DNA from 3 places in the Halomonas sp. IOP_6 genome. Region 1 is predicted to be linked to each of the others. Evidence: predicted binding sites of a transcription regulator. Region 1 holds the regulator's gene; each other region holds the start of a gene.
What was found. Region 1 encodes FNR, which switches genes on or off when oxygen is low (the NO sensors DNR and NnrR bind a similar motif). Its sites were predicted from a motif close to TTGATNTANATCAA; they were not measured.
Positions count from the first base shown of each region.

Region 2: the regulator FNR is predicted to act here: its motif matches at 3,080-3,093, upstream of K7H08_RS18450 (DnaJ C-terminal domain-containing protein).
Region 3: the regulator FNR is predicted to act here: its motif matches at 4,784-4,797, upstream of K7H08_RS18010 (copper resistance CopC family protein).

Region 1 covers NZ_JAIRBO010000003.1:450,745-458,747, reverse strand. Annotated here, with positions in the region: gene K7H08_RS08305 (putative nucleotidyltransferase substrate binding domain-containing protein) at 1-8, shown strand, start outside; gene K7H08_RS08300 (DNA polymerase III subunit epsilon) at 14-664, shown strand; gene ttcA (tRNA 2-thiocytidine(32) synthetase TtcA) at 731-1,696, shown strand; gene fnr (fumarate/nitrate reduction transcriptional regulator Fnr) at 1,683-2,435, opposite strand; gene hemN (oxygen-independent coproporphyrinogen III oxidase) at 2,494-3,921, opposite strand; gene K7H08_RS08280 (sulfite exporter TauE/SafE family protein) at 4,050-4,745, opposite strand; gene ccoS (cbb3-type cytochrome oxidase assembly protein CcoS) at 4,742-4,963, opposite strand; gene K7H08_RS08270 (heavy metal translocating P-type ATPase) at 4,960-7,437, opposite strand; gene K7H08_RS08265 (FixH family protein) at 7,434-7,958, opposite strand; gene ccoG (cytochrome c oxidase accessory protein CcoG) at 7,966-8,003, opposite strand, start outside.
Region 2 covers NZ_JAIRBO010000001.1:325,132-333,134, forward strand. Annotated here, with positions in the region: gene K7H08_RS01565 (DUF488 domain-containing protein) at 1-362, opposite strand, end outside; gene trxC (thioredoxin TrxC) at 991-1,431, opposite strand; gene K7H08_RS01575 (chaperone modulator CbpM) at 1,617-1,946, opposite strand; gene K7H08_RS18450 (DnaJ C-terminal domain-containing protein) at 1,950-2,891, opposite strand; gene K7H08_RS01585 (hypothetical protein) at 3,442-3,903, shown strand; gene K7H08_RS01590 (TraR/DksA family transcriptional regulator) at 4,070-4,414, shown strand; gene K7H08_RS01595 (DUF2238 domain-containing protein) at 4,475-5,113, opposite strand; gene K7H08_RS01600 (cation transporting ATPase C-terminal domain-containing protein) at 5,148-5,573, opposite strand; RNA gene ffs (signal recognition particle sRNA small type) at 5,793-5,889, opposite strand; tRNA gene K7H08_RS01610 (tRNA-Met) at 5,945-6,021, opposite strand; gene K7H08_RS01615 (choline ABC transporter substrate-binding protein) at 6,125-7,057, opposite strand; gene betI (transcriptional regulator BetI) at 7,249-7,872, shown strand; gene betB (betaine-aldehyde dehydrogenase) at 7,883-8,003, shown strand, end outside.
Region 3 covers NZ_JAIRBO010000016.1:13,012-21,014, reverse strand. Annotated here, with positions in the region: gene K7H08_RS18030 (cupredoxin domain-containing protein) at 1-93, opposite strand, end outside; gene K7H08_RS18025 (hypothetical protein) at 654-1,904, shown strand; gene K7H08_RS18020 (hypothetical protein) at 2,806-3,147, shown strand; gene K7H08_RS18015 (copper resistance D family protein) at 3,297-4,040, opposite strand; gene K7H08_RS18010 (copper resistance CopC family protein) at 4,206-4,577, opposite strand; gene K7H08_RS18005 (hypothetical protein) at 4,940-5,491, shown strand; gene K7H08_RS18445 (hypothetical protein) at 5,528-5,662, shown strand; gene K7H08_RS18000 (DUF411 domain-containing protein) at 5,676-6,116, shown strand; gene K7H08_RS17995 (MFS transporter) at 6,658-7,830, opposite strand; gene K7H08_RS17990 (metal-sensing transcriptional repressor) at 7,865-8,003, opposite strand, start outside.

The sequences.
Region 1 (8,003 bases):
ATTCGTGAGCGGAATGCGCTTGTTAGACCGGCATATGTCACTGCTCAGTGGCTCGCTGCGTACATTAATGCAGCGCGAAAGCGACCGTCGACGTTGGGCAGATTCCCCCTACGCATGGCTGTTTCAGCCCTACATGGGGGAAGAAATGGTGGCGCTTGCCTGCCAGGTTAGCCCAGGCCAAGCGCCGGTGGTCAGCGTCGCTGCTGTTGTCTTAAGCCCAGGGAGAGTGCAGACCAGCCGAGCCTGGGTGGCTACCCTGGCAGAAGAGCAAAACAACAACGCCCCTGCATTGCGGCGACATCATCAGCTGTATGCGACGGACACGGTGCTGGCGCCTAACGCTGAGCATCTTGGGGCGCTAGCTGAATTCATCGGTAATCGGCCGCTAATTGGTTGGCAGTTAGGCCGCTCGGTGGAACACCTAAATCTTTTGTTTAAAGCCGGGTTGGGATTTGGTTTGCCCAATGCCCAGGTCGATGTTGGAAAGCTACACTATCGTCAGCTGCGTCGCTTACATCCACAGTGTGAGACGAGCGGCCGCCTAACCGAAGCGCTCGCTCGTTGGCAAATACCCGCTCTTCAATGGATGGGAGTGCTGGGGGATGCAACCGCAAGCGCGCTTTTATATCTGCGTTTGCAGCGCGAGATCGCCCAGCAAGGGTAGTCGTTACTACCCTCATGGGATGAATCCACGGGTTTATCTTGGGTGGACGTGGTGAGTCTTGTTAGAATGCCCGCTGCTTCTTCTACCATCGGCAGTGCCTACACCATGCTACAACCTAACTATTTTGACCCCGCAGCGCCTGATACTGTTTCTGTTGACAGCCCTGCTGTTAATAGCGCACAGACACCATCCGAGCATCACGCCGCTAAACAAAAGCGTGAATTTAATAAGCTACAAAAGCGCTTACGGCGAGAGGTTGGCAACGCCATCATTGATTATCAAATGATTGGTGAAGGTGACAAGGTGATGGTGTGCCTGTCTGGCGGCAAAGATAGCTATACGATGCTGGAGATACTGCTTAACCTGCAGCGCAACGCGCCTGTTAACTTCTCTCTGGTCGCTGTCAATATGGATCAAAAACAGCCAGGCTTCCCGGAGCATGTGCTGCCCCAGTACCTAGATAAAGTGGGTGTTGAATACCACATTCTAGAGCGTGACACCTACTCGGTGGTGAAAGAGAAAACCCCAGAAGGAAAAACGACCTGCGCGCTCTGCTCACGACTAAGACGTGGCTCGCTCTATGGGTTTGCCGAGGAAATTGGGGCAACGAAAATTGCCCTAGGGCATCATCGTGAAGATATTTTAGAAACGTTATTTCTTAACATGTTCTTTGGTGGCACTTTGAAAGCAATGCCTCCCAAACTTTTATCTGACGATGGCAAGAATATTGTCATTCGCCCCCTTGCCTACTGCAAAGAGGCTGATATTGGAGAGTTTTCTCGACTAATGGAATTCCCTATTATTCCCTGCAACTTATGTGGCTCTCAGCCCAATCTCCAGCGTCAAGTTGTCAAAGATATGTTGGCTGAGTGGGATAAAAAACACCCAGGACGTCTAGAAAGCATGTTTAAAGCGGTGACCAATGTAGCGCCTTCCCAGCTAGCAGACCGCCGTTTATTTGACTTTGCTGGCCTTGAAGCCAAACAAGCGGCGTTGATGGAAGGGCGTATTCAGGCGCTTAGCGTGGACTAGCCGACTGTTCTTCCTCTTCAGCTAGCGTGATGAGGCGCCGCATATCTAAAATATTAACCTCGCGACCGGAAACAGCCACCACCTCTTGCTGTTGAAAGCGGCTAAGAATACGGCTGACCGTTTCTACCGCCAAGCCTAAGTAATTGCCGATGTCGGCGCGGGACATGGAGAGTCTGAAGCTATAAGGCGAGTATCCACGTCGACGAAAACGGTCTGAAAGGGTGACTAAAAAGCTGGCTAGTCGCTGATCGGCCGTTTTGCGCGATAGCAAGCGCATCATACGCCGGTCATCTCGCAATTCTTTGCTCATGCTCCGATAAAGCTGGCCACGTAGTTCGGGCAGTTCTTCGGAAAGCAGGTCCAAACGGTCAAATGGGATTTCACACACCGTAGTGGTTTCCAGTGCAATGACGCTACCGGGGTAGTGCTCTTCGTCAATTCCGTCCAATCCCACTAGTTCGCTGGGAAGGTAGAAATTTGTCAACTGATCATTGCCGTTCCCTTCGCTGGTCACCTGTTTCAGGCTGCCTGAGCGGACGGCATACACACTAGTGAAGTGATCACCCTGACGAAATAGGGGCTCGCCTTTTTTGAGTGGTGCGCGGCGGCGAATGATGGCATCAAACTGGCTCATGTCCTCAAGCTCTAAGGCAAGCGGTAGACACAGCGAGCTTAGGCTACAGGTCTGGCAGCGCGCCTCTTGCAGCAGTGAGCGTCGTTGGCTGGCGGGGTGTGGCATATCATTCTCCCTTTCTCGTTAGCCATCATAGGCCCAGAGGCAAGACGTCTCAAGAAGCTTATACAATCTTAGAGTAGCGCTGAGTAGGCTGATCAGCTAGGCGAGCATCAAAGGCCATCGCCAAATGGCGAATCAGTAGCCGTCCAGTGGGGGTGGCGCTAATAACTTGCTGATGGCGAGTGATTAAGCCGTCTTGCTCAGCTGTCTTCAATTGCTCAATTGCGGTGGAGAAATAGTCATTAGCATCGATGTGCCAACGCTTTCCAACTGCCGCTAGATCAATGTGCATGTCGCACATTAGCCGTTCAATCACGTCTCTTCGTATTAGGTCGTCCTTATTTAACCTTAATCCTTTGACGGTTGCCAGCTTACCTTGATCTAAGGCTGCTTCATATTGGTCAAGCTGAGTCGGGTTTTGTGCGTAAACGTCGTCAACCCGTGATATAGCGGATACGCCTAAGCCAACTAAATCGCACTGTGCATGGCTAGAGTAGCCCTGGAAATTGCGTTGTAAGGTGCCGTTGCGCTGTGCAATCGCTAGGCTATCGTCAGGTCGTGCAAAGTGATCCATGCCAATATGCACATAGCCTGCGTTAGTCAGCATTTCTATGGTGGTATGCAAAATAGCCAGCTTTTCATCAGCGCTGGGGAGGTCCGTTTCGTTAATGCGTCGTTGTGGCGCAAAGCGGGTGGGCATGTGCGCATAATTAAATACGGACAGCCGTGCAGGGTTGAGTTCGATGACTTGACTTAGCGTCTCAGCAAAGCTTTTTTCGGTTTGAAATGGCAGCCCATAAATTAAATCAAGATTGAGTGAGCGAAAACCAAGACGGTGTGCTTCTTCCATCAACGTTTCGGTGAGTACCCGGGGTTGTACTCGGTTGATGGCTTTTTGTACCTGCGGATTTAAATCCTGCACGCCAAGGCTTAGTCGATTAAAGCCGAGAGACTGTAGATGGCGCAACGTAAATACATCTGCTTCACGAGGATCTATTTCAATAGCGTAATCGCGATCGGCTGAGCTAGATAAACCAAAACGGGCATCTAGGCGGTCAATTAGGTCCCCCATCTGTGCCAAGGTTAGAAATGTGGGCGTACCACCACCCCAGTGTAACTGTTGCACCGGGCGTGAAATGTCTAAATGGCGGGCAGTGAGCACCATTTCTCGATCTAGCCGAGAAAGGTAAGGTTCTGCAAGGGCGGTATTCTTCGTTGCGATTTTATTGCAAGCGCAGTAGAAGCAAATTCTTCGACAAAAGGGTACATGTACATACAGTGATAGCGGGCGGTGGCTCTCGTTACTGCGCGCTAGCGCCTGAGTAAAGTCATCGGCACTAAACTGCTCATGAAACGCTAGAGCTGTCGGGTAGGACGTGTAACGTGGGCCACTTTTGTCATAGCGACGCAGCAGCGTTTCATTCCAGGCATTAGCCCCAGACACATCAGTGTTGGTAGGTGAGAAGGCAGCAGTGGCATGAACGGGCATGGCGAGCGCTCCGAAGTGAGAAGTAAACAAAAGGAGTGACTGAGCGCCGTCGCTCAGTGTTCTCTCGGCATGCTACGTCGGTGTCACTTGGAATGCGTTGAGCTATATCAAACTATAGGAGGGTCTGACTAATGCGCTGTTAGAGGAATAAGCGTCCATAGCTGCCAAAGGGCGAAACTTATAATCGACAGTGCGGCGACGCTGCGAGTGGCAGGGTGGCGAATTAAATGGCTTAACTGCTGTGCTGCAAGTCCTGTTGCCAGCAGAGCAGGGAGTGTACCCAGGCCAAAAGCCCCCATTAGAAGCGCGCCATCGAGTGGGTCTGCAATCGCTAAGCTCCAGGCTAGCATGGAGTAAACCAGCCCACAGGGTAGCCAGCCCCACAGTGTCCCTAGGGCGAAGGCTTGAGGAAGTCGCACGACAGGCATCAGGCGTCTTCCCACTGGCTCAATATATCGCCAAAGGTGCCTTCCCACCGCTTCTACTTTCAGCAGTCCTTTCCACCAGTTGGCGATATAGAGCGCCATTAAGATGAGCATCAATGCGGCGAAAGCCTGCAATGCAACACGTGCAGACGGAGAAAGTGAGATAAGTGTGCCAAGTGCAGCAACAATGGCACCCGCCACCATATAGCTGAGAATGCGTCCGGCGTTATAGCTAATCAGCAGCCCACCCATGCGGGCAGGGTGTCGCATGCTAGGCGGTACGGCAAAGGTCAGCGCGCTCATAATGCCGCCACACATGCCGATACAGTGGGCGCCGCCCATTAAGCCAAATACAAACGCGGCTAGCAGGGGCGGTAAATCAAGTCCCGTCGGATTCATGCGGGCGGCTCTTGGTTATCTTGAGAAGAAGAGCCGCTTTTTTTACGTGCGGCACGCTGCTCGGGAGTCAGGTCATTCTCATCATCGTCGAATAGAATGCGGTGGGCTGGGCCTTCCAAATCGTCAAACTGGTCGTGTTTCACGGCCCAGAAAAACGCCCACACCGCGAGGCCCAGAAGAGTGAGTGAAAGGGGTATCAGTAAGTATAAAATCGTCATGCCGTCACCGGTGTTGATAGGGCAATCTGAGGGGCGGGCGGCGTACGCCAGCGAGTGAGACGCAGCGCGTTACCTACCACAATCAGGGAACTTAGCGACATGCCAATCGCAGCGAGCCAGGGGGGGATTAACCCCATTGCTGCTAAAGGCAGTGCCGAAAAGTTGTAGCAAACCGACCACATCATATTTTGGCGCATAATTCGGCGTGTGGCGCAGGAAATATCAATCGCCTCAAAAATACGCATTAGGCGTGGACTGAGCAATATCGCGTCGGCGCGGGTACGGGCGAGGTCTGTGGCGCCATTCATAGCAATGGCAACGTCAGCGCCAGCTAATACCGGCACATCATTGATACCGTCACCGATCATCACGACACGCTCACCGCTGGCTTGTAACTCACGTAGTCGTGCCAGCTTGCCCTCAGGCGATTTGCCAGCGTGCCACGTGGTAATATTGAGCTGTTCTGCCAAGCTCTCTACCGCTTCTTGCGTGTCACCAGAAAGTAGTTCTACTTCCAATCCGCGGGCTTGAAGTGCGGCAACGGTTTGAGCCGCATCTTCACGAATGCCATCGTGTAGCTTGAACCAGGCACGTGGTGCGCTGTTTTCACTGAGTAAAAGCCACTGGCCGGTGCCTGGTGGAGGCAGCGCGGTTGTCGTCGCAAAATCAGGTTTGCCTAATCGCCATGTTGCGCCGTTTAAAGTGCCTTCTAGCCCGCTTCCAGTCACACTTTTGATGTTGCGTGCCTGCAGAGTGGCATCTCTAAATGGGCGAAAAGCTCTGGCAATGGGGTGTTCAGAGTGTGCCTCTAGCGCCGCCGCGATGGCTTGGGCATGCTCTTCACTGAGCGTCGTATCGCTGTGGGCGAGATGCTGTTGGTCAATAGGATGCGTTTGGGTCAGCTGCATTTCGCCGCGGGTCAGCGTACCGGTCTTATCAAAGATCACGCGGGTGACGTTGGAGAGTGATTCGATCGCGTCAGCACGTGTAATTAGTACGCCTCGCTGGCGCAATTGGCCATGCCCTGCTGTCAGCGCAGTGGGGGTGGCCAGCGCCAGTGCACAAGGGCAAGTGACTACTAATACCGAGAGTAGTACCCATAGCACGCGAGATGGATCAATAAACCACCATGCTACGGTGACACACGCGGTAACGATCAGCAGTCGTAATACAAACAGGTGCGCCATACGCGCCGCCATCTGGGCAAGTCGTGGGCGACTTGCAAAGGCGCGATCGGTTAAATCGACAATACCGGCCACTCTGGCGCTATTGCCAGCATGGGTTACCTTTATGGTGAGCGGGTTTTCCATGTTTTGGCTGCCACCCACCACGCTTTCGCCTACCCGTCGAGTCACTGGCAAATACTCACCGGTCAGCATCGACTCATCAAGGCTGGATTCGCCGTCTTCGATAATGCCGTCAGCGGGAACGCCATGACCGGGCTTGATGAGCACGCGGTCGCCTTCTTTAAGTTCACTGGCAGGCAGAATGCGTTCACTGCCATCAGCTTCAAGGCGAATAGCGGACACCGGCAAAACGCCGCTCAGCGCATTGCCACTGTGGCCGCTGCGCCGCCTGGCCCTACCTTCTACATAGCGGCCAAATAGCAAGAAGAAGGTAAACATGGCGACCGAGTCGAAATAAACATCGCCAACGTTAAACAGCACTGCATAACTGCTCGCCAAATAGGCGCCGCCAATGGCTAGCGAGACCGGCACATCCATGCCAAGAACGCCGGTTTTCAGATCACGCAATGCGTTACGGAAAAAAGGCTGCGCTGAGAAAAATACCACGGGCGTGGCTAGGGCAAACGATAGCCAGTGAAACAGAGCGTAAAAGTCTTCGCTAAGCTCACCTGGCCCCGATACATAAATGGGAATGGAGAACATCATGACCTGCATCATCCCGACAGCCGCGACAATCAGGCGGCGCACATTCATGCGTTCTTCATGTTGTAAGCGCGTTTGGGCTTGATCAGGTTCATAGGGCTGCGCATCGTAGCCAATGGCCGCTAGTTCAGCGAACAGCTGTGAGAGGTTGATGACGGCGGGGTCCCAGCTCACACGTAGGCGATGATGGGTAAGGTTGACCGCGCTAGAAGTAACGCCATCAAGTGCATTCAAACGGTGTTCAATGAGCCAGGCGCAGGCTGCACAGGTGATGCCGTCTATTGCTAGTGTGGCTCGTACTTGTCCTTCGTCACCCTCTGGGTGAACAAACTGCGCTTGCAGCCCTGGGTCATCAAATACCGACCAGGTTTCTGCTTTGGCAGCTTGGCGCTCGTCAGGGCGCTCTGGCATTTCTGTGCGATAGCGATAATAGCTCTCCAACCCGCCATCAACGATGGCGTGGGCGACGGCCTCGCAACCTGGGCAGCATAGTGGTTTGGATGTGTCGTCAATGTTAATTCGCCACGGTGCCCCTTCGGGCACCGGGTTGCCGCAGTGGTAGCAGCTAAGGGCGGTCGTGGTCATTCGTTCTCCGAGCGCCCGCCAGGTAGTAGTGCAATCGTGTTTTCGTCAGGAAAGCGTGCTTCTCCGATAAGGCGCCATTCTGATTCATCGCCTTGCTCTGGCTGTAGCTGTAGATACCAGCGATAGCGCAGATTGTCAGGTCCTTGAGTGATGTAGCGGCCTTCGCGCACATGCTCTAGTACAAACGACTGGTCACGATCGTCTTCGGTGGGAAAGATAAGATCTAGATAGAGCTTATCTGGGCGAGCATCACCCGCAAGATCAACAACAATATCGCTGGTAAGCGGATCAATGCGTAACTCGGCACTTAAATTTAAAGCGCGCGCTTGCTCTTGCTTGGCGAATACCATGTTAATTGCTTTGCCGTGCTCGTAGTAATCTTCTTGTACCACCATACCGTCGTAGCTTTTGATCGACATAACCGCAAAGGTCGTGCTGACAATAATGGAGGAGAACAGCAAGCCTAACAAAAACCATGGCCAGAACTGTTTGTACCAAGGTGTAATCGTAGGGTCTGACATAACGCATTTATCTCCTGGCGTTACCTAAGAAGCGGGCTTCACGCT
Region 2 (8,003 bases), on a different contig from region 1:
TCTTCCTCTGCAAGCGCTAATAGCGTCAGTTCTTTTATTACCGAAAGGTGGGAATCGTCAATTTGACGAGCGGCAGTGAGCAGGGTCACTCGCCCCGCGCGTGCGAATCTCATTAAAGGCAGTAGCTTATCAGGGCACGCCTTCAGCTCACTCCTGTATCGCTCAAGAAAGAGTGGTTTACTGATTTTTTGCTGACGATACTGACGGCATAGTTGAGATGCAGGTGCTATCTCCGGGTACCATTCATCTAGAGCAAGCAAACGACGTGATAGGCTTCCAGGCCATAAATCAGCCAATACACGAGTACCGTCACAAGCCTCTATCGGCGCATATATTTGCTTGAGCATGATTTCATAAGACATCGGCTATATACCCTCTGCCAGCGAGCCCATAACTTAAACGAGCAATTTATAGCATAGCAGCAATATAGACCTAACATCATATAACACTTGCTATCAATCGACACTTTTAACCCCCTGCAACTTATTTATCAATAATTATTAATTAACAACCATTTCAAAAACTTGATTTAATCCAAACGAAGATGGCGACATAGAAAAAATCGTCTAAGAGAAAATAGAAATCAACATATAAATTAATTTTAAATATTTAAAAACATAAAAAACTAGGCTTCGCTCCATAAGATATAGCAGCATCAAAATACTCAAAATAAAACCAGCATCAAACTGAATCGAAAAATTCAATAAGTAGCACGCTGTAGCTATGTTTCGCGCTGACGCGTCTATAGGAATTATTGACATAGGAATGATGGAGCTTACGCCTATACGTGACACCCTATTTCGTTAATTTTCTATAAAAATAGGTTATGTCATTCAAGACGTCCATTAACCAACGTTAACTGAAAATCTTATAAATTTAACGGTGTTAGTTGTGGAAAGAAAGTCATTACTTGCTGGCCAATTCGCAAATTTTGATGATACATAGCAATATTAAATCAATTCCAACACTGTCCTCATCTGCCCTACAGGATTAACGACCCTTTCTTTCTTTACTCAGTTGCTGCTGAATCCACGTTTTAAGCTCAGCTGCAGACACTACACCAGTGAGGCGCGCAACCTCCACGCCCTTATAAAACAAGATCAGTGTTGGGATACTACGGATATTGTAGATCGCGCAGGCTTCTGGTGCAGCGTCGCTTTCCACTTTGACAAACCGTACCTCTGGCATCTGTTGGGCGGTGGCGGCGAAATGGGGCGCCATCGCCTTACATGGCCCACACCAAGTGGCCCAGAAGTCAACGAGCACAGGTAGTTCTGTAACTGAGATAAATTTAGGTAATAATGCATCGCTAAGGGCAACAGGCTCGGCGGCCATCAATATAGCTTTGCATCGCCCACAAATAGGTGCATCGTAAAGACGTTCGGCGGGTATCCGATTGGTAGTACCACAGGACGAGCAGACTATGTACATGGCAGGACTCCTTCTAATTGCACGTAAACCAGCGCGAATCCAACAACAAAAACAAAGGGTCATCGAACCCCTTCCTTTGATTCGACAACCCCCCAAACCCCTTGGCCGCAGAAACTGGGTGCAAGGAGTATTGGAAAGAGCACGCATAAAAAACCAGTGATACTAATCTAGGTCTAGGGGAAAGGTCAGCTAGGGCCATCGGCGTCATCAATGAGCCCAGCAGCTCGCAATCTGCTCTTTAAACGCTGGTTCTCCTCTATCAGGTCAGCCGCCAGGGCTGCTAGCTCGGGCACTGCCTCAAAGTCACGTTCCAACTGACACATTCGTCGAGCACGGGTCAGGTCGTGGCTGGTAAAACGCCAGTTCGCTACATAGTGCGAACCATCGGCTAACAAACCGCTCTCAATGCGTTCTATGATCCAATCAGGTTTCACCGAACAGGCGCGAGCCAGATCTTCAAGCGTAAGGGTCACCTCGTCAATCAATTCGCCGCTAACGGTATGCTGCTGTGCCATGCGCTAGCCTCCCTTTCGTTGGCGCGGATCAAAAGCGAATTCACGTGCCATGGTTTTATATAATTCTCGTGCTTTATCGGTATCAGCCGGAGGTAGCACCACTTCAAGTTCCATATAAAGATCACCCGGCTCCTGCCCTGGAATACCACGCCCCTTGAGGCGCAGCTTACGACCGGTTTGAGATCCAGCTGGTACTTTGAATCTCACCATTCCTGAAGGTGTTGTCGTTTCGATGCTCGCCCCTAAAGCTGCTTCCCAAGGAGTTATCGGCACCGTTTGATACACATCCCGCCCATCGACCCGATATTGTGAGTCTAGCGTGAAGTGAATCTCTAAATAGAGGTCACCTGATGGGCCCCCTCCAACGCCAGGGCTGCCCTGCCCTATAAGGCGAATATGTTGGCCTGCCTTGATACCTTTGGGTATCTGAACACTGAGGGTGTGCTCCCGAGAGGCCACACGCCCCTGAGAATCAACTTGCGGCACTTGCAGGATGATCGTACGGTTAGCGCCGTGGAAAGCATCTTTCAAGTCGACATTAATCTTGGCATGACGGTCTTCGCCACGCATTTGATAGCTGCGTCCCTTTTGCCTAGTCCGGCCGCCTTGACCAAACAGGTTGGCAAAGAAATCACTGAACTCACTGAGATCAGCCTCCTCGAATCCACGCCCACTGAATTCAAAGCCCGCATCCCACTCAGGAGATGGCTGGAAATCCTGCCCCGATCGATACTGCTGTGCCAACTGGTCATAGGCGAGACGCTTCTCAGGATCGGATAGCACCGCCTTAGCCTCGTTAACCTCTTGCATGCGTTGTTCAGCATCGGGTTCTTTACTGACATCGGGATGAAACTTACGCGCCAACTGACGGTAAGCCTTCTTGATCTCCTCGGCCGTCGCAGTCTTCGATACCCCCAACACTTGGTAGTAATCCTTAAATTCCACTTATGAAAGCTCCAGCAAAGAACCGTATAAAAGACCCCGTTCATACTAAGAAGATTGGTAGTTGTATTTTATTTGGCTTCAGCAGTTTATTGCGGTGGGTCAAGGGAACATCTTATAGATAAGTCTAGCCTGATTTTTCAGACGAGAAGCAATTTAAAATAGTAAAAAAGCCTTAAACAGCGATAAAATTGAGATAGCTCAATTTATTTAAAAATTCAAAAAAATTATTGATTAATGTTGACTATAAATATGGAAAAATGTTTTTAAAATCAATATAATTAAATAGATATAGTTAGAAAAATAATACCACTTGAGGCCACATGCGCATGTTTTTCAACGATACTCAGCACGAAAGCCAAGACAGGCTTGTGCGTGCTTCGTTGGCGGGCTTGACCCTTGGTATTTCGCCTGGGACTCAGACTCACCTTGTGCATAAAGCCATGAGAAAACAGCTACGCTTAATTTCTTGGGCAAGCCATTCAACACTCGACCCTGACGCTGAACCCTGTATAGAGCCATTACCTCAAGACCGACGTTTTCGAGACCCTGCTTGGCGACTCTTCCCTACAACTTGCTTTACCAAAGTTTTTTACTCCAACAGCAGTGGTGGTATAACGCTACAATCGGTCTACGTGGGCTATCACCTCATCAAGAACAGGCGGTTGAGTTTGGTGCGCGCCAATGGCTTGATGTGCTGTCGCCTTCAAATTACCTGCTGACCAACCCTGTCGTCATCAGGAAAACCTTGAATAACGGCGGTGCAAACTTACTCTATGGAATACAGCACTGGTGGGAAGATATTCAGAATCATACTCTTGGTAAGAAGCCGGAGGGGTCCGAAAATTTTGTAGTTGGGCGTGACCTCGCAGTGACACCAGGCAAGGTCGTATACCTCAACCATTTGATTGAGCTGATCCAGTACTCACCTGCCACTGATAAGGTTCACTCGATGCCTTTGCTGATTGTGCCAGCCTGGTTCATGGTGGCCTGCGTGGCTAGCATGGCTAGCTGAACGCTCAGGGCCGTTTGCTAAATCGCCCAACGTCGGGTCTAAGACCTACCCCTCTCTCGCGGATGCCCCAGGTAGCTATGTACATCAAGAGTGAACAATATCAAGAGCCATGTTTCCAAATTGATCTATTATGAATTAATTACTAACTTGTACCGCTGGGGGCTATATGGCCATACAAGACAGTACACGAGCCAGAAAGGCCCTACTAGAAGGCCTAAGGACAGAACTTCAAGAGAGGCTGCAGCGCTACAAAGAGCATCAGCATCGAATCAGTGGTGCCCTGGAGAAAGACCTTGAAGAGCAGGCAACGCAAGTTCAGAACGACGAAGTGGTTGACCAACTTGAAAATGAAGCTACGTCGGAGCTGACCCAGATAGAACTCGCCTTAGCACGTATTGAGGCGCAACTGGGTGATTACTGCGAGGAATGTGGCGGTTTAATTGCGCCTGAGCGCCTGAAAGCACTGCCCTATGCTACACGCTGCAAAGACTGCAGTATTATATACAAGTAAGTGTTAGCTTTATGATCGATACTTGCGATTACTTAAGTTAGCAAATAATGGTTGAATTGATTAGTTTTTTTCAAATCGCCGTTTCATAAAATAAACCACACAGGCTAATAGTGCTCCCATAAGTGCCAGTGCCATATCTTTTTGAGCATCCCAGATATCTCCCTGTGCCCCCAGATAGGCTTGGCCTAACTCTTCGCCAAATACTTCTGCTGAAAACCATTCGATAAGTTCATAGAGTGAGGAATGGGACATAATAATCATCACCGGAATAAGCCATCGCAGAAAGGAATCTAAGGGGAAAAGCCTTTCCATCAGCTCTGCCACAAGTGGCAGTATTAATAAACCATAGAGAAAATGCACCCATCGATCATACTGATTACGCTCGAAGCCAAGGCAATGATCTAAAGAGAAACCAAACAGTTCTTGCCACCATAGATCATATGGCACCTCGGAATAAGTGTAATGAGCACCGATTTCATGGAATACCAGGAAGAGAAAAATACAACTCCACGCTAGACGTGAGATATTCCGCCAATACCAGATCCACCCCAACACAGGCACTGCCATAAACACCAATATATTCTCAAGTAACCAATCAGACCGATAATGGGGCCCAAGCGCTAACCATGTCCATATGAACACAAAGCCAAAGAAGAGCCAGAGAAGATAAGGGTCACGCTTTAAGCGCTGAGGCTTCATTTGATCACTCTTCGGCACACTATTCTCTCCCTACTCAATGGTCGAACCAACCACCCCTTCGAACTAGGTATTTTTCGGTCTCCAGCACACACATCATAGCGATTCCCATGCTAATCACTAATAAACCATCCATAAAATCTAGTGGCCGAGTATCGAATAGACTATGCATGATCGGCAGATACGTGAAAGCAAGTTGAGAAATAAAGACTACTGTGATCGCTATCAACACAGTGGAGTTCCTCAGCACGCCAAGCAAGTTAAATGAACTCATGTGTAGGTAACGCACGTTAAATAGATAAAAAATCTCTAATACCACGATGACATTGACCACCAGAGTGCGGGCCAGTACAAGCTCATCACCTCGGCTAAGTGAGTAAAAGAAAATACCCAGCGCCGCCGACGTCATCCCCAGATTGAATAGCGCTAAGCTTCCGTCCCTGCTGGCTGGCAGGTTTGCCACTAAAGCCGAAACGCGCGGATTACGATGCTTCTTGCTGAATCAATGCTGCAGAAGATGCCTATTGAAGAGATGTAGTAAAAGAGTTCCGAACGCAGCGAGGTTTATTTAGAAGGAAGATATGAGGAGGCTTACAACAATACAGAACATCGCAGCTTTTCGTAGAACTACTACAAAAGAAGTTATGCTAGATTTAGGTGAGAACGACAGAAATGGAGGCGGCCCCAAAAGCCACATCCCGGCACACGCAGCCACCACTACCGTTGCTCCCTTCCGGGCCTGGCGGGGTTTGCAGTTTAGCGTTGCGGGAGGACCTAAGGGGCCACCATAACGGTACACTCTGATATTTCTAAGTGAGTGTACTAATGCTGATGTGGTGGCTACGCCCTGATTTGAACAGGGGACCCCATCATTATGAGTGATGTGCTCTAACCAGCTGAGCTACGTAGCCTTTCCCTCATCAACGGGTGCAGATTATGCCTATCTTAACTATGAAAGGCAAGCCAAAAACGACCTGCCTTTCATTCAACTACCCTGTTAAGTGCATAGTGTGCTTATAAAGCTGCTTGGACTGCTGGCAGTGCTTCTTCGCCAGTTCGAGTAGTCACCCCTTCGAGCCATGCTGCTAGCACATCATCGTTTTCATTGAGGTAACTGCGTGCTGCCTCTCGCGGGTCTACCCCATCGTCCATAATGGCACTCATCAGTTGGTTTTCCATTTCCAGGGTGAATGTCATATTTTTTAGCAATTCACCGACATTAGGGCACGCTTCAACAAACCCCGCACGAGTATTGGTATGTACGGTTGCGCCCCCCAGGTTAGGGCCAAAATAGTCGCCAGCATCAGATAAATACGCCATATCAAAATTAGTGTTCATTGGATGCGGTTCCCAGCCTAAAAACACCATCCATTTTTCATTGGGCACCCTCGCGCGAAGCTCAGCCAGCATACCCGCCTCGCTCGAATCGACGACTTGCCAATCACCTAGCCCATAGGCGTTATCATCAATCATTTGCTCAATCAGCTCGTTACCATCATTGCCAGCTTCAATGCCGTGTAAACGCTGCTCAAACTGATCAGCATGCTCTGCCAGATCATTAACGGAGGTCACACCCGCATCATAGACATATTGGGGCACTGCCAGGGTGTACTTAGCTCCCTCAAGGTTGACCACTAAGCGCTCAACCTCGCCACGCTCCACATAGGGGTCGCTGATAGAGGCCATCGACGGCATCCAGTTGCCTAAAAAGACGTCAAAATCATTATTACCCATGCCCGCATAAGCAATCGGCACCGAGACAGTATCGACTCGCGTTTCATAACCAAGTGCTTCCAGTACTTCACTAGCCAATGCTGTCGTTGCTGTAATATCAGTCCAACCCACTTCTGCAAAGCGAACACTACTACACTCATTAGCATAGGCAGCTGCCGGTAAACAGGCAGTCAGTAATAATGTACTTAGGCTTCGTGTGTATGTCCGTTTCATATTGATCTTCCCCATTATCGGTTTTATATGAACACGCCCTATACGTAACAGTCGTAGAGACGAGAAAACAACGCAGGCTTTTATTGATTGAACGTTCAATAAAAAAATGTCATCATGGTCAGGTAATCATGCCTACTCCTGGTTTTCAAGGACAGGAGCCAATGGGCATTCAACGTCAGTAGGAGATAGCTGTGCCTAAGGTGGGAATGGAACCGATACGCCGCCAGCAGTTAATTAAGGCTACCATGGCGGCCATTGACGAAGTTGGTTTAGCAGAAGCAACCGTCATGCGAATTGCCCGTCATGCTGGTGTTTCGGCGGGCATTATTAGTCACTACTTTGGCGGCAAGGATGGCCTGCTGGAAGCAACGATGCGGCAGATCTTAACCGATCTTAGTGACGCCGTTGCAGCACGCCGCCGTGCGTTAGAAGACGACTCCCCCCGTGCCCATATTGGCGCCATCATCGAAGGTAACTTTGATCGCACCCAGGTGACCGGTCCTGCCGCCAAAACATGGCTCGCCTTTTGGGCTAGCAGCATGCATAAGCCTGTGCTTCAGCGGCTTCAGAATGTCAACGATCGCCGTTTGTATGCCAATTTATGTCATCAATTCCAGCGCGTCATGCCCCGCGCAGACGCTCGCAATGCCGCCCGTGGCCTAGCCGCGATGATTGATGGTCTATGGCTGCGTGGTGCACTTACACCAGAAGGGCTCGATGCCGCTGAAGCGCGACATCTTGCGCACACCTATCTCGACCAATTGCTTATTCATCATGGATGCCAGCAACGTGCATCCACTGCAGACACACAGTAAGGAGACCAACATGGCCGCTCAAGATATTCAGCCACTTTATATTGATGGTCGTCCGGTAGACGCCACTTCAGGCGAGACATTTACCGTTTCAAACCCCTACGATGGCAGCCTGCTTGCCACGATTGGTCAGG
Region 3 (8,003 bases), on a different contig from region 1:
ACCACCGCCGTGGCCGGGTGCAGCCAGCGCCGCGCCCGTGATCAGACTTAATGAAAGGGCAAACAAAGACGTTGTTAAAAGAGTGTAGCGCATGGTCATTTACCTCAGGGGTTATTGTCACCCGTTCTTTATACGGTGTTAACCTGAAACGAGCCTGAACCTACAGTAAAAATATGACCTGCCGGATAAGTAGCTATCACGAAAACTTGCAAGCGCAAGGCCTTATTTCGGGACCTTTTTTAATTCAATACAGCATCTTCCGCTTAATAGTGAAATTTGTTCAGTTGCCGATGTCGGCAGCAGGGATGCTCTTGGTCATCACTGCGCATCATTGTCGGCAGAAAATAGTTGCCCCTTGTTGATGATGATGGTAGCGCTAGTTACTTTTATCGCTATGACCGGACGTCGGCTTTCCACTTCATCTATATTAACCCTTGTGTCTACATTTCCTGAAAGTTTTGCCACAAGATGTTAATGCGAGCGTACAAGCACCATGAGCGCTCATCATCGACGTTGATCTATCAGCAGAAGGTGTAGCTCGTTAAATATCGCCCTCATGAACTCAATGACCAGCCGATGCTGGCCAGTTTGATCTAGATCAGCGTGAAAAAACCAGAGGACAGCTCTTGCAAAAGACCAGTGGCTCCCCAGGGATGACAGAAGCAGAAAGGCTGAACCAGCACTGCACCTGTATCACTCTAGACCGACGAGCAGCCACCCAAAGTCTTATCGACCAGTTGGGCGACGATGCCGATGAGGCCTTTATCCGTTCGACCTGGCATCAACTTTTCTCGAATGTCGCTGTCTTTGTCCCATCTCAGGTTCTGGAGCAGATGAGGGCCACTGTTCAGGCCATAGAAAACGCCGCCGCTCTTCCCGACTATCAGCGACAAGTACTGTCTTGGGCCCCGCAAAGTGCACAGTTAAACCCCGGCCCAGTAGGTGTCTTCATGGGCTATGATTTCCATCTCGGCGAGGACGGGCCTCGCCTCATCGAAATCAATACCAATGCCGGAGGTGCATTTCTTAACGCGATCCTGGTACGGGCCCAACTGCAGTGTTGTGGTGATGCTAAAAGTGCGGCCGGGTCTGCCGACTTCGAGGCTAAAGTGATAGCCCAGTTCGAGAGCGAATGGCGTGCCCAGCGTGGCAATGGACGTCTGGAGAGGATAGCTATCGTTGATGATCAGCCTATGGGGCAATACCTCTATCCTGAATTCAAACTTGCCCAGCAGTTATTACGGCGTCATGGCATTGATGCTCTCATCCTCTCGCCTGGCGACCTTCGGTATGAGTCAGGCATGCTATACAGCGGCGGTAAGCGAGTAGATATGGTTTACAATCGCTTAGTGGATTTTGGGCTCGAAGCACCCGGAAACTCCGCCTTACACTCTGCCTGGTTGGACGGAGGCGCAGTCATAACCCCAAATCCCCATGCACACGCATTGTTCGCGGACAAACGCAACTTGGCTGTGTTATCAGATCCCGCGACGCTTATGGCTTGGGGGTTGAGCGCTCAAAATGCCGAATTACTTCGCTCTTGTATTCCCCGTACCTTACAGGTCAGCGCTGATAATGCTGATACCCTTTGGCAACAGCGACGGCAGTGGTTCTTCAAACCTGTCGCAGGCCACGGAAGTAAGGGAGTGTACCGGGGAAGTAAACTCACCAAAAAAACATTCAGCCAAATCTTGGAAAGCGACTATATTGCCCAGGCCCATGTGCCTCCCTCCGAACGCCTCGTTCTGGTCGATGGACAGCGTAAAAATCTCAAGGTCGACGTTAGACTGTATACCTATCGCGGCACACTGTTAATGGCCGCAGCGAGACTTTATCGAGGACAGACGACCAATTTCCGTACGCCAGGTGGGGGGTTCGCACCTGTGCTTCTCATGAAAGATTAGTTATCAAAAATATGATCTAAAGAGTTTGTCCCACAACTTATGCGATTATCGTGATAGGGCGTGGAACTCATCTTGCAAGGCGATCGCCTCACTTCGGCCCGCGATTAGTTATTCGGAAATTGCTCCCAGCAACCTTTCAATTGCGCGCAAGTTTTTCCTGCGTTTGGATTTAAAGCCTGGAAACTTACAATATTATCAGCTACGCGGATGAAACCTCGTCAATGAAGGCTGCCCTTAAAGGGGTATCTCTGGAGCGATATAGATAGCCACCTAGCCGAGCGATGGCCTTCATATAGAAACCATGTCGCGTCGCTGACCCAGTCGAGGCGGTGGAATCGACCGGTCGACCAGAACTAATAAATGATCAGTAAAGAACCGTTGCTAGCAAGGCAGCCGGGAACTGATGCCTAAGAATGATCAGTCCGGATACGATGTAGCCGAGCATAATGCCGATGGTGAGTCGATCGGCTGTGGTGAAGCACATATCCTCAATCCGGTAGCCAGTTTTTCAGATTCCATCATATACGTGTGTGCTAACGCACAGATCGTGTGATGTCAGACCCTGAACATGATGGTGCGGGTCCGTGTCGTTTGATCGCCAAGGTATCGGTCGCGTTACTATCCGCGCTAGATAACGAATAGTGCATTATGGAAATACAATCCTAATAATGTCAGGAAGGGTCTCCTCATGAATAGAGTCAACACTGCAGCAATGGCTTTTTGTCTTCTCGCTGTTCTGCCTAGGGCAGCATCCGCCCAAAACTCAGAGTACGGCCCACAAGGGGGTGTCCGTGAGTTTTCGATCTCTGGAACTGGCAGTAACGATCGGAATTTTAATAGCGGAAACTTCGGCGTGAGACTGTTGATCTTGGTTGGCATCTGAGGGATAACATGGTTGCCGGTGTTCGGCAAAGCGTCAATTACGCCGATGTCGAAGGCGAAGGCGGGCGTCACAGATGGTTTCTGGAACGGCTCAACCCGTGGTTACCTAACCCATCAGTTCCTTGATGGTCGTGCGCGGCCCTTCGTCGGTGCTAGCCTCGGTGGTATCTATGGAGACGGCGTCAAAGACAGCGCCTTCGCGGGACGGGAAACGGGTATGAAATACTATGTTCTGCCCAAGGCCTATTTCCTCGCTCGCGCTGAGTATCAGTTCCTGTTCAGCGATACCGACGATGCCACCGATGCGTTTCAGGAGGACGGTATCTGGGCTTATACGATTGGTCTGGGCTACAATTTCTGAACCACATCAAGATGCCACGAACCACCACGGCCACGTGGCGGGTGTGCATCTCTTGTCGCGCGCGGATGGCATCGGCCTTGCCTTCCGGATAGCGTTGCTTATAGCTATTAAGCTAGGTTCTTAACTACCTAAGGTGGTTGTCCTGACGGTCACCCATTCGGTGATGTCACCCTTGTCAGCACCGCCGTGATCAGCAGGATAACCACGACCAGCACCACCTCCAGCGCAATACTGCGCTGCAAACGTCGTGGGGCTGTTGCATCGCCGCTCTCAAAGGCAGGTACAAGCCGCCACTTGTTCGCGGCAGCAAATAACAGCAGCACCGCGACAATCAATACTTTGCCGATCAAGAACTGTCCATATGCCGTGGTGAGCAGGGGTGTGAGACCGTCTGTTAGCAGCGTGGCCAAAGTGACGCCCGCCAGTACCAACACGCCAACTCCGCCCATGGCGAGTTGCCCGAAACGGGTCAGAATGCGGGCGGTATTGCCGTGGTTGTAATGTTGCCCCACTAAGTGGAACAGCGGCCACAGCGAGGCTACCCAGAATGCTGCCGCCATCAGGTGAACGATCAGCAAGACAGCCAGAACGAGGCGTGGGGTGTTTACTGTATGCCCCACCTGCACGAATGCCAGCATCACCAATAAAACGCCTACTAGGCTCAAGCTGTTGGCTGTTTTCGAGAACGCTAAGTTATTAAGCTGAATCGCCTGGACCAGCAGCAAACCAGCTACCACCAGTATTAGTCGACCCCCGGACGCACCATCGAACACGATCCCGAGCAACATTGGGTTGGTTGCAGCCGCTATATTGCCGCCTCCAAGGTAACCAGCTTCTAAAGACCACTGGAACAGAATCAGGATGACCCCCGCCCAGGCAGAAAGGACACCCATGCGGGCGACGCGCCTCCGGTCGTGATCAGGGAGCCGGGGAAACGCTAGACGAAACAACACGGCCCCCGTCGCGACTAGGGCGCTAAGGTAAATCCCGGCCGCCACGAGAATCATCGCGACGGTCCAGACATCGAGGCTATTTACGGAGAACCACCAAGCCACGGGTCAGGGCTCGACCGAGAAGTTAAAACCGTCGGACATCATGTGTCCGTCATCCGATAGGCCGCGCCAGTGCACCTGGTAGTCCCCAGCCGAAAGAATTTCACCGGGCTTCACGACGTAGCGTTCGACCTGTTCACTGCCTGGCTGACCATCAAGAGGAACGGGGCCGTTTGGGCCTGTCACTTCAAACTGGGTGATGCGCATCATGCCACCAAACTCGATGCCAATCTCTGCTGGGGAATCCTGAATGGTGACGCCATCCTTAGGCGAAGTGCTTGCGCCCCCTTCATGGGCCAGCACTGGGATTGCTAGCGACAGCAACAGCGTTGCTAAGGTAGCGTGAATGATAGGGAGCGAACTCGTCTTCTTTTGCATACCGTATCCTTATATATTTTTAGGGTTGAATGGATGCCGTTACTTCATCGCGGAGGCGCTAAAACTGATTCGGCTGAGCCTTCTTACATCGTTCATCTGCCCTGTTTGGCGAACAAGGCGCATGGCGTCGTGCTTTTCTTCATGGAAATGAGTCGGTGTTATAACGTGCCAACCGACCTGAAACAGGGCTGAAAATGGCGGAAAAAATGATCTGTGACAACACTTAGGTATTGGGATCGGTTTCTCCTTTACCTTTGGGCCACCTATAGGTTGTAGGCTTATAACGAAAGCTAACTCCGCCTTCTTCCATTTTTAATGGATAAGGCGATGTCTCGACCAGCAACATGATAAGAGGAAATATCATGGTTAAGCACAAGATGATCTTTGCCATTGGTCTGGCTGCAAGCCTCAGTGTCCCCAGCAGCGCCATCTTCGCTCAAGGTATGAGCCAAGGCGCCCAAGGTCAGGGCAATATGATGGACGGCCAAGTCGGTATGGGTTCGGGCATGATGATGGGCAGTCAAGAAGGCATGTACCCAGGAATGATGATGGGAGGGCAAAGCGGGATGATGCCTTGTCCAATGATGGAAGGCATGGGGAGTATGTCCGGCATTGGCGGTATGCTCGACGAGCAGCAGATGAGTACCATGCGTGAGATGCGCCAAGAACACCGCGCGGCCCAGCTTGAGCGGATGGGCGAATTGATGAACCTGCGCGACGACATGATGCAAACCATGCAGACTGAACGCCCTGAACCAGAGGAAATAAAGGCGCTGCATGCTCAAATGGCCAACCTTCATGGCGATATGATGGCTGATAACGTGCGCATGCATAATCAGATGCAGGACTTACTGACCGATGAGCAGCGTGAACAGATGAGAGGAAGCATGCCCAGCCACCATGGCCCGCAATAAGCCTTGGCGATTGCCTCTTTTTTTAGGAGTGATGGCATGATGAACGCGGAATGTTTTGCTTTTATGGGGTCAATGGGGTGGCTAGGCTGGTTGATGCCCCTGGCCATGCTGTTATTAATTGGCTTGGCGATCGCTTCGCTGGCCAAGTACCTCTTCAGTCGTTCACGCTAAGGAGTTGAAAATAATGCAACATATGAGCACCAAGCTTTTACTCTCTGGTTCCATGCTGCTTGGGGCGGTCTCCGCCCAGGCGGCGTTACCGCCAGAGGCAACATTGTATAAAAACCCCCAGTGCGGCTGCTGTGACGCTTATGCACGCCATCTTGAAGAGCTCGGCGTAGAAGTGACGATTATTGACGATGTAGAGCTGGGTGATATTAAGCAGCAGGCAGGCGTGCCCTATGGCCTGGGTTCATGCCATACCATTGAGATGGGCGAGTATTGGATCGAAGGCCACGTTCCAATGGAAGCCGTGCAGGCGCTGTTTGAGGAACAACCCGATATTGACGGTATCGGTTTGGCGGGTATGCCCATTGGCACACCGGGTATGCCGGGGCCACAAGAAAGCCCTTACAATGTGTACACGTTTACAGGCCAGGAAGATGAGCCATTTATGACCCTTTAGTAGGGTGATAAAAGCTCGCCTGCTGTCTGCACGCCGTTCTAACGGACTCTTGTAGTACAGCAGGCGCATTCAAGTCATACATTACTAAAACGAAAGCGCTGTATTAAACTTAGGATTTACTTTGCTAGTGCGTTACGGGTCGATTCGTTACGGTAAGCTAAAAATAAGATTGCGTCGTTTTCTTTACACCTACACATTGCCACACTAGCAAGCCTGTTAAAGCTTACTTTGCGCAAAAACCTCCTATTAATATTACGCCTTAATAAAAGGTGAGCATGTTGTATACCCGCGTTAGTAAGATTGGCAGTTCGCATCCCACGTTTATTTCCCAAGCCCGCGTCCTTACTCGTTTTACGATGGCCAATGGGAATGGTGGTCATCGATAACAAAGACGTGCCCATGTGAGCCTGGGGAATGATGGTGGGAATGGCGATGAGGTTCCGGCCCCTCCCATCCCTCATGTTCGTGCTGATGATGTTCATCGTGGTAGTGCAGGTGGGTGTGACTTTGGGCAGCGTGCTCGTGCTCAAGAGCCATCGGGTCATGTGCGTGCCAGATAAGGGCCGCGAGCCCCGTTGCCGCCAGGGCCACCGTTCCCAGCAAAGCGAACGTACCCGTCAGTCCCAGGTTCACTCCCAGCCAGCCTGCCAACGGATAGGTGACTAGCCAACAGCTGTGTGACATGGGCAGCAAACAGCGCTGGACGCTCCTCCGGCTGGCATGAACGTTTGAGCAGGCGCCCGGTGGGGGTCATGACCAACGAGGCCCCAGCGCCCAGCAGTAACCATAGCCCGACAAGCCCCGCAAACGATGGGCCCAGCCAGCCCAGGTAGAGGCTGAGTGCCATCATAACGCCACCCAGCAGCATGACTGGCCGCTCGGACACCCGTTCCAGCACCTTGGGCAGCAGTAAGGCTATTAGCATGGAGCCCCCGCCTGCGGCGGCAAAGGCCAGTGCGACTTCTTTCTCGCCCAAATTCAACACCGAGCGTACGAGTACCACCGTGTTGACGATCTGCATGGTCCCGGCGGCTGAAACAGCCAGGTTCAACGCCAGTAGCCCGCGCAACCGGGGCGTCTTCAGGTAAATCCGCATACCATGAGTAACGCGACGCCAGACGCCGGGGGCTTCCTCTAGGGGGTGAGACGCAGGCAGGATCACCGATATAACCAGGGCGGCAGAGATAACGAAGGCCAGAGCATTGATTACAAACAGAACATCAAAACCCATCACTATTAGCAGTGCCGCCGCCACCATCGGGCTAAGAAGGTTCTCTAAATCATAGGCGAGACGTGACAGGGATAATGCACGTGTGTACTTCTCCTCGTCTTCGAGAATGTCAGGTATCGTCGCCTGGAAAACGGGCGTAAAGCCAGCTGAACAAGCATTGAGTAGAAAGATCAGCACATAGATCTGCCACACTTCGGTAACAAAAGGCAGTGCACAAACCACGGCTGCACGCATCAAGTCCAGACTAACCAGCAAGGTGCGCCGAGGCAGGCGTGATGCATAAGCGCCGACCAGAGGGGAAATGCCCACGTAAGCGACCATCTTGATCGCCAGCGCCGTGCCTAGCACAACACCTGCCTGACCTTCAGCAAGATCGTGAGCCAGTAACGCCAGCGCAACCGTGGTCAGGCCAGTGCCGATCAGTGCAATGACCTGAGCTAAAAAGAGATGGCGGTAGATGCGGTGGTCGAGTACATCGAGCATAGAACTTCCTCAAATGAGGGGAGCCTAAAAGTACTTACAGGTAGCGTGCAATCGTCTTGAACTCTTCAGCCCGCGCCCGTTGCGTTTGATTCTGAGTACCTAGTGCTTCGTCCATGCAGTGGTCGATGTGATCCAGGACTAAAGTGCGTTTAGCTTGTTGAATGGCTTTTTCT